4 regions of the Paenibacillus sp. TAF43_2 genome follow, and region 3 is predicted to be linked to each of the others. Evidence: riboswitches for the same ligand, from Rfam matches in the RefSeq annotation. Region 3 holds a riboswitch; each other region holds the start of a gene.

Region 1 (4,372 bases), on a different contig from region 3:
TGAAGCCGTATCTGACGAAGATAAAGCTGAACAATAGCCCGATAATCATCAACTCAAACAATCTCGTGGTGGATGGATAAAAAGGATACATCACATGGCCGAGCGCCCAGAAGAAGGTAGGCAGCAGTGCAGCGGCAAACGTGTTTTTAAACCACCTGCGAAATAGTCCAATACCGAAGAAGCGGAATACGGCTTCTTCGCCAATTGCGGCAGCCCAAGCAAGCACGGGCATCAGCCAAAGAATACCCATATTGTATGGGGATTGCGAGGCATCTGATGTTTCCCAAGTGCCAATGGACAGCTTCAAGGCGATAAAGATAACCGATTGAATTGCGAATAGGATGATCGCGAATAAATAGGACAAGCCCACGCTGCGCCAAACATAATCGCCATACCCTCTCTGACCAAAGCGCGGCCATAAAGCGCGGCCCTGCGCCTTCCAGAGGCCATCTCCGGCAACGATGGATACATAAATGGAACCTGCCATTGGAATTGCTAGCAGAACACTTACGATGGCAGTGATCGAAACGGTAGCGCCTGCCATATCCGTCTCGCCGAGCGTAGCCCGAATACCATCCAGAACGTTTAAATTCATGATCGTATAAGTAATTAAATAAATGATCGTTAATACGATTCCGTATTTAAAGGATGTATGCTTTCGATATAAAACGGAGTAAATAATAGCTAAGACGAATAAAACGAAGCTCATGAACAGATAACCGATTGATGTAAGGTACCCAGCTATTTTATCTTGTTTCTCTACATAGTTTATGTAATCGGAGGGAGCCACGAATGCCGGTTTATATTTAGTAATGATCGTACGGTCATTCACGACAAGAGCGTTAACCAATACGTTAAGATGAGCATTTTTAATGGAATAACCTGCCGGAGGCTTGGGCTGCCAATCACCATTAGGCAATATTTGCCCGCCTATGAATTCAGTACCGCTGAAATTTTCTGCAGTTAGAAAGGCGATAGCTTCTTTTGCTTTATCTAAATCTGACAGCTGTTCACCCTCAAGCTTCAAGTTCCAAGCGACTATTTTCCCGCTGTGCATATGCAGATAAACATATCCGCTGCCGCCGCCTATGAACTTAAGATCAACTTGAAACGTATCTGTAGGAAACCTAGGGTCGTATTTATCCGTATATGATTTGACCAGCTCATATTTAGATAAGTAGCCATTCATAATTTTATCGGTTTGATGTACGGCTTTAGCCGATTTCACCTTCAAGCCTGTTTCTTTTTCAACAAATGCAGACGCCTTATCCGCCGCCGCTGATTTCGTAATGACCTTGGTATTCATTTCGCCAGATGAGATGGCTGTAATCATTGGAACGATTTGTACGGCGCCATAAATAATAAAGCAAGCAACTGCTGCCCATATAAATCGTTTCCATTCATTGGGTTTAATAGAATCAATCATAGTTTCACCTCAACTGTCTTCATGATAAATAGCTCATTTTATTACCTTAACATATGAATCCCTAAATTATCCAATGAAAATGACCGTTTGTTTTCAAAAAAATGCGAAATAACGATGTCCAGCAAGCTAGCTATGCGCTGGTTCGTCCCATTGCCCTAATTTGAGCTAATATCGTCCTGTTTGTCATAAACGTCACCTTTATATCAGGAGTGCTTAGGGATTATAATCGTTATCGTCATACTAATTGCATAGCATAGCCGAATTTCCTAAGGAAATCGGGGGAACCATAAAGTTATCCAGATGGATGAACAAGCTTAAAAGCAAAGCAGTTCAACATTTGATAGCATGGGGTGAATTTTAGCGGTGAAGCTTCGTCTTCTTCCGCTGAATAGGGCTGCCTGTCCAGGCCCGAATCCGTCAGCTAACCTCGAAGGCGTATTGGAACAGGACTCATCGCACGAGCACTTGAGTTTCCAGTGCTTTTTTTTATGCTTAAAAACAATAAATGACAATATGACATAATCAAAAAGAAGGGTAATGAATGAAGGTTGATTGGAATGTTATGAAGTGGTCACCTCCGCGTATTCTGGTAAGTGGATTCGCTCTTATTATATTGCTGGGTGCCTTATTATTATCCATGCCTTTTGCATCGGTAAGCGGCGAGAGATTGCCTTTTATAGATGCACTGTTTACTGCAACCTCGGCAACCTGTGTAACTGGGTTAGTTGTCGTTGATACCGGAACTTATTTCTCTATATGGGGCCAAATCATATTAATGTGCTTGTTCCAGCTTGGAGGACTCGGATTTATGACGATGGCAACGCTGGTAGCGCTCGTGCTTCGCAAGAGGATTTCGCTGCGTGAGCGGCTTTTGCTGCAGGAATCGATGAACCAGACGAGCATGGAAGGCATCGTGCGTTTGATTAGGCGAGTAATTGTTTACTCATTGACAATAGAGCTTGTTGGCGCTGTGTTGTTTGCTTCGAGGTTTGCATTTGATATGCCGCTGGGAAAAGCGATGTATTTTGGAGCCTTTCACGCGGTTTCATTGTTTAATAATGCTGGTTTTGATATCTTTGGGAACTACCGCAGCTTGACCTTATATGTCTCTGACCCAGTCGTTAATATTACAGCTATGATGCTGATCATTTCGGGTGGACTCGGCTTTGTCGTTATGTCGGATCTGATGGAATTCCGCAAAAACCGCAAGCTGTCGCTGCACAGCAAGGTCGTTCTATCGATGACAGGGACGCTTATTGCAGTAGGGACACTCGTCATATTTATTTTTGAATTCTCTAATTCGAAGACATTGGGCTCACTGGACTGGGGCGGGAAAATATTGTCCTCGTTCTTCCAATCAGTAACGCCGCGGACGGCAGGAGCCAATACGCTTGATTATACGGCTATCCGGCAAGCGACAATGTTTTTCACCATTATATTAATGTTTATTGGGGCCTCGCCCGGCTCGACGGGCGGCGGTATCAAAACAACAACTTTTGCAACGCTGGTCGGCGCTGTATTTGCAATGATTAGAGGACGAGAGGACATCGTTCTTTTCCGTTACAGATTAGGCAAAGACAGAATTTTTAAAGCACTCACGATTACTTTGATCTCTTTATCGCTTGTCATTATCGTAACGATGATTTTGTCGATGACGGAGGATCAAGCTTTTATAAAGCTATTGTTTGAAGCGACATCAGCATTTGGAACAGTAGGATTATCCGTTGGTGTTACACCAGAGCTGAGCATTGTTGGGAAAATAGTCATTGCATTAACCATGTTTGCCGGAAGACTTGGACCCCTGACGCTCGCATACGCGCTTGGGCCTCGTACAGAGAAAGAGCTTTATCGGCATCCAGAAGGCAAAATTACGATTGGATAGGAGACTTTGCAAGTGGGAATTAAAAAGAAACAATTTGTCATCATCGGCTTAGGGAGATTTGGTTCGAGCTTAGGGCGCGAACTCGTCCAGCTTGGCCATGAGGTGCTTGGAATAGATAAGGATGAGGAAGCCGTTCAGGACATGAGCGGTATTCTAACCTATGCTGTATCAGCTGATTGTACGGATGAAGAAGCGCTGCGCTCCTTGGGTGTAAGAAACTTTGATTGCGGAGTTGTCGCGATTGGCGATGACATTCAATCCAGCATTTTGACAACCATACTGCTTAAGGATTTGGAAGTGAAGCAAGTTGTAGCGAAAGCTTTGACTGAACTGCATGGCCGGGTACTTGAGAAAATCGGTGTCGACCGCGTGGTCTATCCTGAGCGCGATATGGGTATTCGAGTTGCGCATCAGCTTGTATCCCCAAATCTATTAGATTATATCGAGCTTTCCAAAGAGTATACGATCGCCGAGCTTGCTGTACCGCAATGCTTGGATGGCAAGTCATTGCATGATCTTAATCCGCGAGCTAGATTTGGATGCAGCATCGTAGCCATAAATAAGCCAAATGGCATCATCATCGCACCGACAGCAACGGATGTCCTTTCACTTCGTGATGTCATGGTTATTATAGGAACAAATGAGCAAATAGAAGACTTCGAAGCATCCGTTATCCGTTAATTGTTTTATGTAGTGGAAGAGGCTTATTATTAGAAAAAGCAGATTAGGCTGAAATGGATTTGGAAGTGTAATATTGGAAATGCTGAAGGACAGCAGCTATTTTAAAAGCTGCTGTCCTTTTTGCTGGGGAAGCCTGCTGCAAGCTCGTTGATCCAAAGACGAACGGACGGGCTGAGGGCGGCCGAATCCGCATGAATGAGCGAGGTGGTGCGCTTTGTATCCTCAAGTTCTCGAATGGGAATGACGGTAAGATCATTGTCTTCAAGCAGTTGATTGCGCATATACGATTGAGGCAGGAGCGTCGCAGCACGGCAAGTATGCAGCAACCGAAGGATAGCTTCAAACGAATCAATTTCCATCCGCACATCCGGCTGAAGATGATA
Region 2 (4,372 bases), on a different contig from region 3:
ATTTGTGCTTACTCATGTGCCGCCGCTCAAACCTGGTGAAAGCTTCGAGTCACAGAAGGCGGCTTACAGAGACCTAGTTCTGAATAAGCTCGAACGTATGGGACTAACGGCGCTGAGACAGCATATTGAGTTTGAATATACCTTCACTCCAGATGATATCCAGCAGCTTTATGGTTCTAATGGCGGTTCCATCTACGGCATTGTAACGGACCGCAAGCTTAACGGCGGCTTCAAAATTCCAAGCAAAAGCAAGCTGCTCGATAATCTTTATTTCGTTGGCGGATCAACGCACCCCGGTGGCGGCGTCCCGATGGTCACTTTATCCGGACAACTCACCGCTGACCTCATTAAAGAGCAATTGAGCATTGCTGCAAAATCCGTCATGTAGACAGATTAATTCAAATAAAAAACCTCTAATCCGTTATCGCGGATTAGAGGTTTTTATCTATTGATTAATTATTAAATAAGTTCAAGGACCATTCCGCCTAATGCGCCAGCCACAACAATCATCCAAGGTGGTAGCTTCCAAAAAACAAGCATAATAAACAATACGGCAGCCAAAATAAAATCACCGGACTCTACTATCGCGCTAGTCCAAAGCGGATCATACAGTGCAGCAAGCAATATGCCAACTACAGCGGCGTTAATGCCAACTAATGCACCTTGGATTTTTGAGTTATTTCGCAACACATTCCAAAACGGCAATGTTCCAGCAACGAGAAGAAATGCCGGCAAAAAAATTGCTGTAGTTGCAACAATGGCTCCAGTTAATCCACCAGAAAGAGTACCAAGATAACTAGCGAATGTAAAAAGTGGACCAGGCACAGCCTGCGCAGCGCTATAACCTGCTAAAAAATCCGATTCATTAACCCACCCGGTAAAGACAACTTCATTCTCAAGCAGCGGCAGCACAACATGTCCGCCTCCAAACACCAATGAGCCTGCACGATAATAGCTATCGAACATCGCTATCCATTCCATATTTCCCCATTGCCTTAGAAATGGCAAAACAATAAGCAGCGTGAGAAATATAACGAGGCAGGAGATTGCAAGGGAACGGCTAATCCGAATGTTCAAATCAGGAGTACCCTCGACTGTTTTCTTATGATATAACCATACCCCGATCAGCCCTGCTGCAGCAATAATGATCACTTGACTATAGACCGTTTGCCAATATAACGTTGCCGCAGCAGCGATGACTGCTATCGTAGCTCTGTTTCGATCCGGTGTTAGTTTCTGTCCCATCCCTAGAATGGCATGAGCAACGATGGCAACCGCTACAATTTTCAATCCATGAATCCAGCCTGTGTTTCCAAGATCAAATCCTTGCAGCAAAAAAGCAAAGGCAACTAATGCAATGATCGATGGCAGTGTGAATCCTAACCAAGCCACTAGTCCGCCCAATAACCCAGCCCTAACTATCCCTATACCGATCCCAACTTGACTGCTGGCTGGCCCGGGTAGAAACTGACATAAAGCAACGAGGTCTGCATAACTTCGTTCATCCATCCATTTGCGGCGACGAATATACTCATTGTGAAAATAACCCAGATGGGCTATCGGACCCCCAAATGAGGTAAGTCCTAGTTTAGTTGATACAGCTAGTACCTCTACTAAAGATGCGATTGTTCCTCTTTTCAATCCTATAGCCTCATTCCATTACTCATGTTATTTACATTGTAAGCTTGCGAATTATTGGCTTACAACCCTTTAACAAATACTTAATAAATGGTTACATAAAAAAAACCACCTCGTAAGGTGGTTTTTAAAATCATTACGCTTTATTTAGACTCCATCATCGCAGCAAATGTATCTTCCGTTACGACACGCCTTGCTGTTACATAACGTTTTGCATAATAAGAATCGTTAAGGTTTGTAATTGTAACCCCTTTGCTTGTAGAAGAATGAGCAAATTTCCCATCCCCAATGTAAATGCCCGCATGAGAAACGCCTTTGCCGCTTGTGTTGAAGAACACAAGATCACCCACGCGTAGTTCATCTTTATTAACCTCTGTGCCTGTGTCTGATTGCGATTGCGATGTTCTAGGCAGCTTTACATCAAATTGATTAAAGATATGCAGAATAAAACCCGAGCAGTCAAACCCTTTGCTCGTTGTGCCTCCCCATTTATAAGGAGTTCCAACAACCTCGCTTATGGAATCCGTAAGCACAGACTTGGCCGACTTATCTGCAAGCACGCTTCCTCCTCCAGTAAGCAGCAGCAAGCAGGATAACAATAAAATAAAACCCTTCTTCAAAACAACTTCTCCCTTCGGTGCCTACGAGGTTAGCTTATGGGTTCGGTTGAAGATCCCTATGCTTAAAAACATACATTAAGCAATTCACCCTGGGTGGTTCCCCCGTTTCCGATATACAGAACTCGGCATGTCAATAAACCTTATAGTATCGTTAAATTCGATTTTTTTTACCATAATCCTGCAATTGGTTTATTAGAATACTTTCATTTTTCTTCAATATTATTATTTATTTAGCTGTTCACTACATGATTTTTGTCAAAAGTGCTGGTTTTTTTGTAATTAAAATAGATGAATTTCCAATCATATTTTCAAAATATAACGGTTTAAACACAAAAAAAGAGTATCCGTATTTTCATACAGTTACTCTTTCTAGTTAAGCAAGTTTCGCCAAAATATCGACCTTTTGCCAAGAACGTCTCCTCCATCTGTAGAGCATCAGTAAAGCTCTTATCCATTCATCGATTGAAAAGGCCAGCCATATTCCTACCAACCCCATGTCGAACACAATCCCGAACACGTATGCCAGCGGCACACTAATCCCCCACATGGATACTAACCCGGCAGCAACTGGAAATTTCACATCTCCAGCCGCATTTAGACAACTGATAAGCACCATGTTGCAAGCCCGAGCCGGCTCCAGCATAATCGATAACAACATGAGCTGCTTGCCTAACAATATAATTTCCGCATCATTAGTAAAGAGGCTGAGCAATAGAGCTGAGAAGCTATAGATACAAATACCAAGCGCAAGAGAAATGACGAACGCCAGCTTCAAACTTTGCATACTGGATCGATAAGCATCATCCTTCTGATGGGCTCCAATCAGATGTCCAACAATAATTTGCGTTCCTTGACCTATTGCCATTGAAAAAACAAAAACAAAAGAAGTTATGCTCTGCGAATAAATTTTTGTCGTTAACGCTGTCGTACCGATCAGCGTGACTAAATATGTGATTACAACCTGTGAAAGATTATAAGAAACATGCTCACCTGCCGAAGGAATACCTAGTTTAAATATAAGGCCAATATTTTTTCTTTGAAACTTAAATGGACTAATCAAGCCAACCTTATACTCCAAGCTTCGAATACATAAAATCAAATAAGCGGTCATCCCTATGGCACGGGTTATCCATGTAGATGCTGCTACTCCTTCTACACCTAAATTAGGTAAGCCGAAGGGCTCCATCAGCACCAGATAATTCAAGGTAATATGAAGTACATTAATCCCCAATGCGATGAACATCATTTCTTTCACAATACCGCGGCATCGTAAAATAGTACCTAACGTCATGCTTATTGCTGTGATGAAGACGGAGCTGCCAACAATTGATAGATAGCTGACTCCTTCTGCCATCACATCCTCGGGCACTTTAAAAAGCGCTAAAAACACGTCGGCATAGACAATCAATCCTACGCTAGCTATTAAACCGAGCATGACATTCAAAGTAAGCGCCGTTCTCCCGATTCGATCAGCGCCATGCAAGTTGCCTGCGCCGAGCCATTGATTGAGAATGACACTTGTACCTACCGTAACAAATCCAAACATCAAGCCCACTACAACTAAAATCTGATTAGCTATCCCAACCGCTGCCACTGCTCCATCAGAGTAGCTGCTTAGCATCATCGTATCGACCGTTCCAATCAGCATCCCAAATAAAGCTTCAATAAAGATAGGCCATGTTATCGAGATGATGCTCTTTTGGCGCGGATCAACCTGTTTACTCATTCAAATTCACATTCTTCCTGTTCGTGTACTACCCTGCTGTTATCGTCAGACTACTGTTATCATGTTTGAGAGTACACCCTATCCAACAAATAGGGGTTGAGAGAATGCGCCAAAACCGCCTTCCAAATAAACTGCCGCCCTTACGTAACCTTCATCACCACGACACTTGTAACTAACGCTATTGAAACGACCAGAAGTCTCGTATAGTACATTTCCGTCTTTGCCAAACAAGGTTGCGTATTTGTACATCCGGTCCAATCCTTCACTCGCAAGCAGCTTAAACTCAATCGTCCCATCCGCTGCTTGAATCGACTCAAACCCATAGCCTGTGGAAACATAGAAGCTTCCGGATTTCATCGCTGAAGTAATACTCTCATTGGTGTTTTGC
Region 3 (4,372 bases):
GGCGCTTTCCCCGCTGTAATGCTGAAGATTCGTATTGGTAATAAAGCTGATGACTGTATTGAAAGTCAGTGTAGGCTCCATGGCTGCCATGCCATTTGGATTAAACGGCAGCGCATTTTGGAACCGCAATATCAAATAGCTGAAAGCAACTAAAATTAAATTGGTTGCAACAAAGCTGAGTGCGTATATTTTCCAGCTCATGCCCTCTCTTTTTTTGAGACCAATAAGCTTAAATATAAATCGCTCCGTCCCTCCGAATACTTTGTCTAACCGATTGTGTTCATTGGAGAACACATGATAGACGTAAGTACCAAGCGGCTTAACTAACAATACAAGAACGGCAATGACGATAAGCAATTGTAAAATATCCATCTTGTAAATCCCCCTCTATTAAAACTTCTCCGGATGAATTAACGCATAAATCAGATAAACGAAAACAAATACAGCCGCTATCGCTATGACAGTCATAGGCCTTCGCCCCCTGTTTTCTCAATAACACTGGAGCACCAAGTTAAAAATCCGTAAAATAAACCGAAGCTAGCTAACAACGCCCCGAACATATAAAAATCCTGCATGTAAACCCCTCCTGCATTATTTGTTGCTTAATAGAAAACCGACTTCACCGGTATGAGAGAATACGATATGATCCGCTCCGAGCCCCTTGTAAATAGCCCTTGGATTCCACTGCTGTGTGATGACGTAAATGGACTTTGAGGTCCAAGCTCTGCAGCACTGTACAAAGCGGCAGCTAAGCGCCAAGCTGCTCTCGAATATAAATACCTCGCTAATGTTCATCGAAGGAACATTCCAGCTTTGACGATCATTCGAATTGATGTACAAAACATTGCTGATACCCTGCTTGCGAAGCTGTTTTTCTTCCTGTTTGCTATTGGTCAAAACGATAAATTTTAATTGATGAAACTGCAAAGTTCGTATGAATGATTGGCCAGCCTCGTTTAGACCAGCAACAATAATATGCTCTTCCTGCAACCGAATTCTCCTCCATATGGTAAAAAAGGCAACAAAAAAGAAGCCTTGGGATAAGAGGAACTTTTCCCGCGGCTTCTTTGCCCGCAGCAGAATAAGCCGCGGGAAGCACGATGGCTGTTGCCTCTCTCGAGTACACTTACGAGGTTAGCTGTCGGATTCGGGCCTTGAGAGTTGCCCTACGCTTGATCATTTTCAAGCGATTCACCCCATGAAGCGAAGTCGTGATTACACACGAATCGTTCGTTGGTTCCCCCGTTCCTGCTGCTGCAGGACTCAGCGTTTTCTTACATTTTGTAGCAAATTAAACTTTTTTGGGCACAAAAAACCACAGAGGTCTATGACACTCTGCGGTCGAAGTTAATCGATCACAAGCTTCATCATTCCTCTCTCGGTCCACGCTTACGAGGTTAGCTGTCGGATTCGGGCGGTGAGAGTCGCCCTACTTTGACCGGTATCCATGGCACCTGTCAAAGATTCACCCCTGCTCTGCGTTTGTTCGACTCTCACATCGAACAGGCGCATCGCGTCATTATTGGTTCCCCCGCTTCCGCTTTCACGGAAACTCAGCGATCAGTAAATCGAAACTTATTTATAAATCCTGTATCGAATATTACTCCTCGCTATAAATACTGTAAAGGCAGCCTGCTGCCTAATTTAGCCAGTTTCAGCCTTGCAGAGCGATTCGCAACGCTTACATTCATTTCGATCTCTCGATATCTCACTATTTCTCAGTTTTACTCTTGTTTTCAAAAATAGTGTTCATTCCCTTTCTAACGATTTTATGCGTGAATAATCAGATTTCTCTATAATCGAGAATGGAAGAGAATAAACGAGTATTTCGAAGAATTACCCTTTTTTTACTGGCATAACGAATGGATTTCTTTTAATTTGGCATATGGCTGCCTTTTCACGATATACCACAGTTTTACAATAATTCATTTCGGGTTTACCATAGACGGCAAGCCAATATGGCTGAGTATTGTCGGTGAATTATTCAAATCGAGGAGAGATCTCATTGATGTCTACACCAGTTGAAGTACCCTTGCCAAGCTTGGAAAATCATCCTGCTGCCTTGTTTGAAATTAAACGAATTCAAATGTTTGTGCTGCCGGCTTCCATGCTTGAATCTAATGGTTACCGTGTTTGCCTAAGGATCTCCACTGCTTATGGTCATGGCTGGAGTGAGCTGTTTATTAAAAAATCCGAGAAGCCTCGCGACTGGATCAGATGGAGCAGTATGCTGCTGAGATTCATCGGCACTCTTCCTCTTACTTCTCCTTTGGTTATTCAAACAGATCCAATGATGAAGGACGAGCGTATATATCATTTGTTTGCAGCCGCTGCTTTGCATATAGAATCCATTCATTACACTTTTCCAAACTGTGAATATGACCGTGAAGAGCATACTTTATTTAAACAAGCTGTCTCCTATGCATCGTTATTTTAAGCAGTTCTGATTTACAGATGCGCTAATGAAGGGTATAATTAAGAGTAAACTATTTACGCTGAATTTTTCGAATGAAAAAGCGGGGGAACCATCGCGATCGATCGAAATCGATTCGCAAGGGGTGAATCCAGGGATTTGTAACCCTGGTAGGGCTTTCTCTCTAGCCCGAATCCGACAGCTAACCTCGTAAGCGAATAAAGGAGAGATGTATATGTTGACAAATTGTGCACGAAATCTGCATCTTTTTACGGAACAGACCCCTTATTTATCTGTCACACGAATCGAGCTATTCGTCATTCCTGCTCTTGCCGTCGATTCTGCAGGCCACCGGGTATGTCTTCGTTTAACAAGCAATCAGGGCTTCGGCTGGAGTGAACTATTTGCCAGCGACACAGAAGAGCCCATTGACTTAGAACGATGGAGCGACCTGCTTCAGTCTTTTATCGGCAGCATTCCTCTACCACCTCTTAACCAGTATCACTATGACAAAACGGATCAGGATGGGCGCGTTCTCGACTTATTCGTCTCCGCCGTCAAGCATGTCCTAGCACAATCCGCCGATGCAGCCCCGTACAGCAACGACCATGAAGAGTCTGTTTTGCGTCAACGTTCCGTCTCCTACATCTCTTTGGATTAATTTCGTTCATAAGAAAAAAAAAGGCAGTCCAGAACAGATAACCTAGTTCTGGACTGTCTTATTGTATTTAGGGTTTAAACCTTCGCTAATGCAGCACGCTGCTCTCTGACTTGGTAAGTAGCCAGCATCATGTTGCGCAGTGAAGCAACCGTTTCCTCCATTCCGCGTGTTTTTAAGCCGCAGTCCGGATTGATCCAGAAGAGCGTAGGATCTAGCACTTTAATGGCGCGCTCGATCATGCTGACCATTTCTTCCACGGACGGTACACGCGGGCTGTGAATGTCGTAAACGCCCAAGCCAATGCCTTGGTCATAGGTGTTCTCCTCAAAGCTATGAATCAGCTCGCCATGGCTGCGCGAGGTTTCAATGGAGATGACATCCGCATCCAGCGCAAGAATGGAATCGATAATATCATGGAACTCACAATAACACATATGTGTATGAATTTGTGTTGTGTCACGCACAGCTGAAGTCGATAGACGGAACGCATGCACGCCCCATTTTAAATAAGCATCCCAATCACTGCGTTTAAGCGGCAAGCCTTCTCGCAAAGCTGGCTCATCAACCTGGATCATTTCGATGCCTGCAGTCTCAAGCGCCTTTACTTCCTCTGAGAGTGCAAGCGCAATTTGGTATGCGACCTGCTCGCGTGTGATATCGTTGCGGACAAATGACCAGTTCAAAATCGTAATCGGACCCGTCAGCATCCCTTTTACCGGACGGCTTGTCAGCGACTGCGCATACACGCTTACGGTTACTGTCATTGGTTCAGTAAATACAACATCGCCATAAATGACCGGCGGCTTTACGCAGCGGGAACCATACGATTGAACCCAGCCGCCTTTTGTAAATGCGAAACCATCGAGCTTCTCTCCGAAAAATTCGACCATGTCCGTACGCTCAAATTCACCGTGAACGAGGACGTCAATGTTAAGCTCTTCCTGGATTTCAATCCAATTTTTAATTTTATCGTTGATAAAGGAAGAGTAGTCCTGTGAGCTGAGCTCGTTTTTTCTCCATTTTTGCCTTGCTTGACGTACATCCAGCGTTTGCGGGAAGCTGCCTATTGTCGTTGTTGGAAGGAACGGCAAATTCCACTTTTGCTGCTGCAGCTTTTGTCTCTCCGCAAATGGATTCTGCCTCGTTGAAGGATGCGCCGATACCACTGCTGCATCAGCAGCTTGACGTTTGCGGGCAGGAGAAATGGATAAATGATGAATCCGCTCGCCGTTAAGCTTAAGCTCAAGCTTGCGCAGTTCTGAGATGTCCGCCGCATTTACAGTCGCTGTTTCACTTAG
Region 4 (4,372 bases), on a different contig from region 3:
TTACTCGAAAAATTATTTCTCAGTTTGAACGAAACAGCTATCCTGACTGGCCAGTCGAAGAAAAGCTAGTCTCGCTTTGTGCTGCTTTATTGCATGATGTTGGTCATGGTCCGTTCTCGCACTCCTTGGAAGAAGTATTCGACACGGATCACGAAGAGTGGACATGTAACATCATTTTGGGAGATACAGAAATCAATCGCGTGCTAAGTGCTGTATCGGAGCAGTTTCCTGCTCAGGTCGCTGCAGTCATACAAAAAAAATATCCAAAGCCGATTGTTGTTAGTTTGATTTCAAGCCAAATGGATGCTGATCGGATGGATTATTTGCTCCGAGACGCGTATTTTACAGGTGTTAACTATGGAACATTTGATTTAGAGCGCATTTTGCGCGTATTGCGTCCTTATAAAGGGCAAATTGTAGTTAAAGAGAGCGGTATGCACGCAGTTGAACATTATTTGATGTCTCGTTATCAAATGTATTGGCAAATTTACTTCCATCCGGTTACAAGAAGCTCGGAAATTATTCTACGTCAAATATTTCGTAGAGCACAGGAGCTTTACGTGGGTGGCTACTCCTTTCAGTGGATGCCTAAGCAGCTGAAATGCTTGCTTCAGAACACGATGACGGTGCACGACTATCTGAAGCTGGATGAAGCGCTCGTTCAGACCGCTTTCGCAGAGTGGGCGGAGGAGCATGATCCTATTTTAAGCGATCTATGTGAACGATTTCTGAACAGGCATTTATATAAGTACATTACGCTTGAAAACCCGGATGAAGAGCTGCTAAATGAGATTAGCGAATGTTTCTCTTCTATAGGAATGAATCCGGATTATCATATGGAAATCGATTTTCCATTTGACCTGCCGTATGACGTATATCGACCAGATAAAAAAGAAGGAGAAAAGAAAGAAAAAGCGCCGATTTTGTTGTTAGATGGTTTGGAAGATATAAGCGAAATATCCTCTAAATCCGACATTGTTCGTTCTATTACTGGCCTGCATCAAGGACAATATCATCTCTATTATCCAGAAGAGCCGCTCAAAAAAAATATTCATCAATTGCCGGATTCACTTCGTAAGCTTTTCAAACTCGATTGAAGGAGCATAACATCAACATGACATTACTTTTTGATACACATACCCATTTAGATTCGGAAAAATTTGATGAGGATCGCGACGAGGTCATCCAGCGTGCGAAGGATGCAGGCGTGCATATGCTTGTCAATATTGGTTTTAACCGTGAAACGATCCCTACAACGATGGCGCTAGCAGAGAAATATGATTTTATATACGCAGCAGTTGGTTGGCATCCAGTTGACAGTATAGATATGCTTCCAGAGGATTTGGAATGGATTGAGCGTCTATGCGCGCATGAGAAGGTTGTCGCCATTGGTGAGATTGGACTCGATTATCACTGGGATACTTCTCCAAAAGAGGTACAACAAAGGGTTTTTCGTGAGCAAATTCGTCTTGCTCGCAAGGTGGGCAAGCCAATTGTCATTCATAATCGGGATGCTCATGAGGACATTATTCGTATTCTTCAGGAAGAAAATGCAGCAGAGGTTGGCGGTGTCATGCATTGCTTCTCCGGCAGCTGGGAAACGGCTAAACAATGTCTTGATATGAACTTTTATATATCATTTGGAGGACCCGTTACTTTCAAAAATGCAAGGGTGCCAAAAGAGGTGCTTAAGCAGGTTCCGATCGACCGAATTTTGATCGAAACCGATGCTCCATATTTAACTCCTCACCCGTTCAGAGGGAAGCGAAATGAGTCCTCTTACGTCTCTTTAGTTGCAGAGACAGCAGCCGAATTATTGGGCAAAACGGTAGAAGAAATAGGCGTAATTACGACTGAAAACGGTCGAAGATGTTTTGGTATTGTCTAAAAACGAGAGGAATAATGAGAAATAGAGACCTTTATCGCGTAAAAACTAATTTTTATAGCGATAATCGCTTATTTTTTCCTGCTTTATCCTGCTTTTTCGCTTAAATCGTCTTTTATCGTATCTTTACAATTGACCTCGTATGAAGGTATGATTCATCTCAGAGCAATAAAATTTTGTATTGGATTTCCAGTTTACGCTTAATCTCCATTCGGAGAGCGGGGGAACCATGTACGGTTTTTGAAACCGTATTTTGAATTCTTCAGGGGTGAATTTCGAAGCCATTGCCATGAGCATTGTGTAACGAATAGGGCGACTCTCTTGTCCGAATCCGTCAGCTAACCTCGCAAGCGTTATAGAGAGTGATCAACCTCGTGCATCCATTTTTCTGTATCCCAGTGAATCATTTAACCGGGAAGCCACGAAACAGATCCTCTGTCGACGGCTTCTTTTTATTTTCGAATAATCGGGAATTTGTCGACATAGGGATAAAAGATGGGGGTGGGAGGATCGATAGCAGTACTGGATTGCGTGCTCGCACGCCAATATACTATAGTCGCGTCAGTTGTATCATGCGTAACACTTGGCGGCGGGGCTATGAAGGAGGACCGATGAAGTGGGAATACTCCAGGTTAAGGACACCCATGGGAAACGATCATCCAGCATGTCTTTCGCATTGCGATGGAAGCGTGAAAACTTGCGTTTGATTCTTTTGAGTGCTACTATCTCAATCGCTATGACTTTCATGTTTTTGGTGTTGTTGTACGGAACGGCTGTCAAAAGCGTCTCCGTAGTAGTGAACGGACAAGAAACCATTGTGGAAACGAAGCAATGGGTCCTGCAACGCCTACTGGATGAACAAGCTATCGCAATTGGACCACATGATGAGGTGTCCATACCGCTTAATGCGGCAATAAAGGACGGAGATCGTATAGAGGTGACTCATGCGATACCGGTAATTGTGAAGGCTGATGGCAAGACCTCTACTGTATATACGACAGAGAGAACAGTGCAGGCAGCGATCGAGGAATTACATATTCCAGTTCGTGGTCAAGATAAAGTAATACCTCCGCTTCATACCGTTTTGGACAACGAATTGACTGTAACCGTCGTTCGCGTAGATAAGAAGGTAGCTGAGACAGAGCGTGCAATGCCATTTTCTATTGTGAAGAAGAACGATCCAACGCTGGAAGCGGGCAAGCAGAAGCTTGTTCAACCCGGCAAGGAAGGTCTGATCGTAGAGAGTATCGAGAAGCAGTACGAGGACGGTATTCTTATATCGAAGAAGATGGTCAGCAAAGTGGTTGAAACCGCTGCGGTTAATCAGGTTGTCGCCATCGGAACGAAGAAGGAAGAGCCTAAAGTATCTGTGCTCTCAAACAAGAGCCCGAGCTTTACTTCGCTTACGAAGAGCGGTGTAACGTTTAAGGCGAGAAAAGTACTTAAAAATGTCACGTTGACTGCTTATTCTGCAGACCTCTCTTCAACAGGCAAAGATGAAAGCCATCCGGAATACGGGATTACATCATCAGGCACTCGTGTGCAAGAGGGTCGGACGATAGCTGTTGATCCGAAGGTTATTCCTATCGGTTGGTGGGTTTATATTGAAGGAATCGGTTTCCGCCGCGCTGAGGATAAAGGAAGTGCGGTTAAAGGCAACAAAATCGACGTATACTTTGATAGTACAAAGATTGCGAACAAATTCGGCAGGAAAAAAGGCATCACCGTATATGTGCTGGGGCCGAATAAACCAACTGCAAGCTAATTGTGCGGTTACCATCATCTTATCGCAATAATCAATTAAATATGCCATCATAAGGAGAGGCACTGCCTCTTCTTTTTGCATGTCTAAGGGTCTAATACAGTTTATGTAGAAGGGGATGATCTTGGTGATCAAAGAGATCATTGTCGTTGAAGGCAAAGACGATACCGTTGCAATAAAAAGGGCGGTAGATGCAGATACCATAGAGACGAATGGTTCCGCTATCGGTGAGGATGTATTGAAGAGGATTGCGCTGGCCAATGAGCGTCGCGGCGTTATTATATTCACAGACCCTGATCATGCAGGAGAACGCATTCGCAAGATTGTTGCGCGCCATGCGCCAGGATGCAAGCATGCTTTTTTGCCGCAGGAGAAGGCTTTGTACAAAGGGGACATCGGCATCGAAAATGCGAGTCCCGAAGCTATTCGTGCGGCGCTCTCTGAGCTCCGTACAGAATCGGCAGATGAAGCGGGAGAAATCAGCTGGGAAGACTTAATGGATGCAGGTCTTATTGTACATCCTGATGCGTCTAATCGTCGCTTGGTTATAGGCAAGCTGCTCGGAATTGGTTATGCGAATGGCAAGCAGTTCTATAAGCGCTGTACAAGCTTTCGGATTTCCAAAGCAGAGTTTACGGAAGCTTTCCGTCAAATGGAAAAGGAACTGGAGGGATAGCTGAATGAGTCAAGAGCATAGTGAGCTTAGCAAGGAAACGGTAAAGCCA

What was found. Region 3 has a riboswitch for cyclic di-AMP ahead of AB4Z17_RS02535 (hypothetical protein). Riboswitches for the same ligand answer to the same signal wherever they lie in the genome.
Region 1: linked by a shared signal. The riboswitch ahead of AB4Z17_RS15030 (TrkH family potassium uptake protein) and the one ahead of AB4Z17_RS02535 (hypothetical protein) in region 3 are both predicted to bind cyclic di-AMP.
Region 2: linked by a shared signal. The riboswitch ahead of AB4Z17_RS24465 (C40 family peptidase) and the one ahead of AB4Z17_RS02535 (hypothetical protein) in region 3 are both predicted to bind cyclic di-AMP.
Region 4: linked by a shared signal. The riboswitch ahead of AB4Z17_RS12335 (ubiquitin-like domain-containing protein) and the one ahead of AB4Z17_RS02535 (hypothetical protein) in region 3 are both predicted to bind cyclic di-AMP.

The regions. Positions count from the first base shown of each region.
Region 1 is NZ_JBFRDK010000060.1:6,693-11,064, forward strand. It holds gene AB4Z17_RS15025 (CPBP family intramembrane glutamic endopeptidase) at 1-1,426, opposite strand, end outside; cyclic di-AMP (ydaO/yuaA leader) riboswitch at 1,672-1,877, shown strand; gene AB4Z17_RS15030 (TrkH family potassium uptake protein) at 1,968-3,308, shown strand; gene AB4Z17_RS15035 (potassium channel family protein) at 3,327-3,989, shown strand; gene AB4Z17_RS15040 (LysR family transcriptional regulator) at 4,091-4,372, opposite strand, start outside.
Region 2 is NZ_JBFRDK010000144.1:436-4,807, forward strand. It holds partial or broken gene AB4Z17_RS24455 (phytoene desaturase family protein) at 1-388, shown strand, start outside; gene AB4Z17_RS24460 (chromate transporter) at 460-1,647, opposite strand; gene AB4Z17_RS24465 (C40 family peptidase) at 1,782-2,258, opposite strand; cyclic di-AMP (ydaO/yuaA leader) riboswitch at 2,262-2,396, opposite strand; gene AB4Z17_RS24470 (MATE family efflux transporter) at 2,632-3,984, opposite strand; gene AB4Z17_RS24475 (phosphoesterase) at 4,063-4,372, opposite strand, start outside.
Region 3 is NZ_JBFRDK010000006.1:10,197-14,568, forward strand. It holds gene kdpA (potassium-transporting ATPase subunit KdpA) at 1-372, opposite strand, end outside; gene kdpF (K(+)-transporting ATPase subunit F) at 391-468, opposite strand; gene AB4Z17_RS02525 (NAD-binding protein) at 592-990, opposite strand; cyclic di-AMP (ydaO/yuaA leader) riboswitch at 1,109-1,279, opposite strand; cyclic di-AMP (ydaO/yuaA leader) riboswitch at 1,371-1,569, opposite strand; gene AB4Z17_RS02530 (hypothetical protein) at 2,009-2,437, shown strand; cyclic di-AMP (ydaO/yuaA leader) riboswitch at 2,484-2,645, shown strand; gene AB4Z17_RS02535 (hypothetical protein) at 2,649-3,074, shown strand; gene metE (5-methyltetrahydropteroyltriglutamate--homocysteine S-methyltransferase) at 3,149-4,372, opposite strand, start outside.
Region 4 is NZ_JBFRDK010000043.1:64,480-68,851, reverse strand. It holds gene AB4Z17_RS12345 (HD domain-containing protein) at 1-1,097, shown strand, start outside; gene AB4Z17_RS12340 (TatD family hydrolase) at 1,115-1,888, shown strand; cyclic di-AMP (ydaO/yuaA leader) riboswitch at 2,073-2,253, shown strand; gene AB4Z17_RS12335 (ubiquitin-like domain-containing protein) at 2,502-3,650, shown strand; gene rnmV (ribonuclease M5) at 3,775-4,323, shown strand; gene rsmA (16S rRNA (adenine(1518)-N(6)/adenine(1519)-N(6))-dimethyltransferase RsmA) at 4,328-4,372, shown strand, end outside.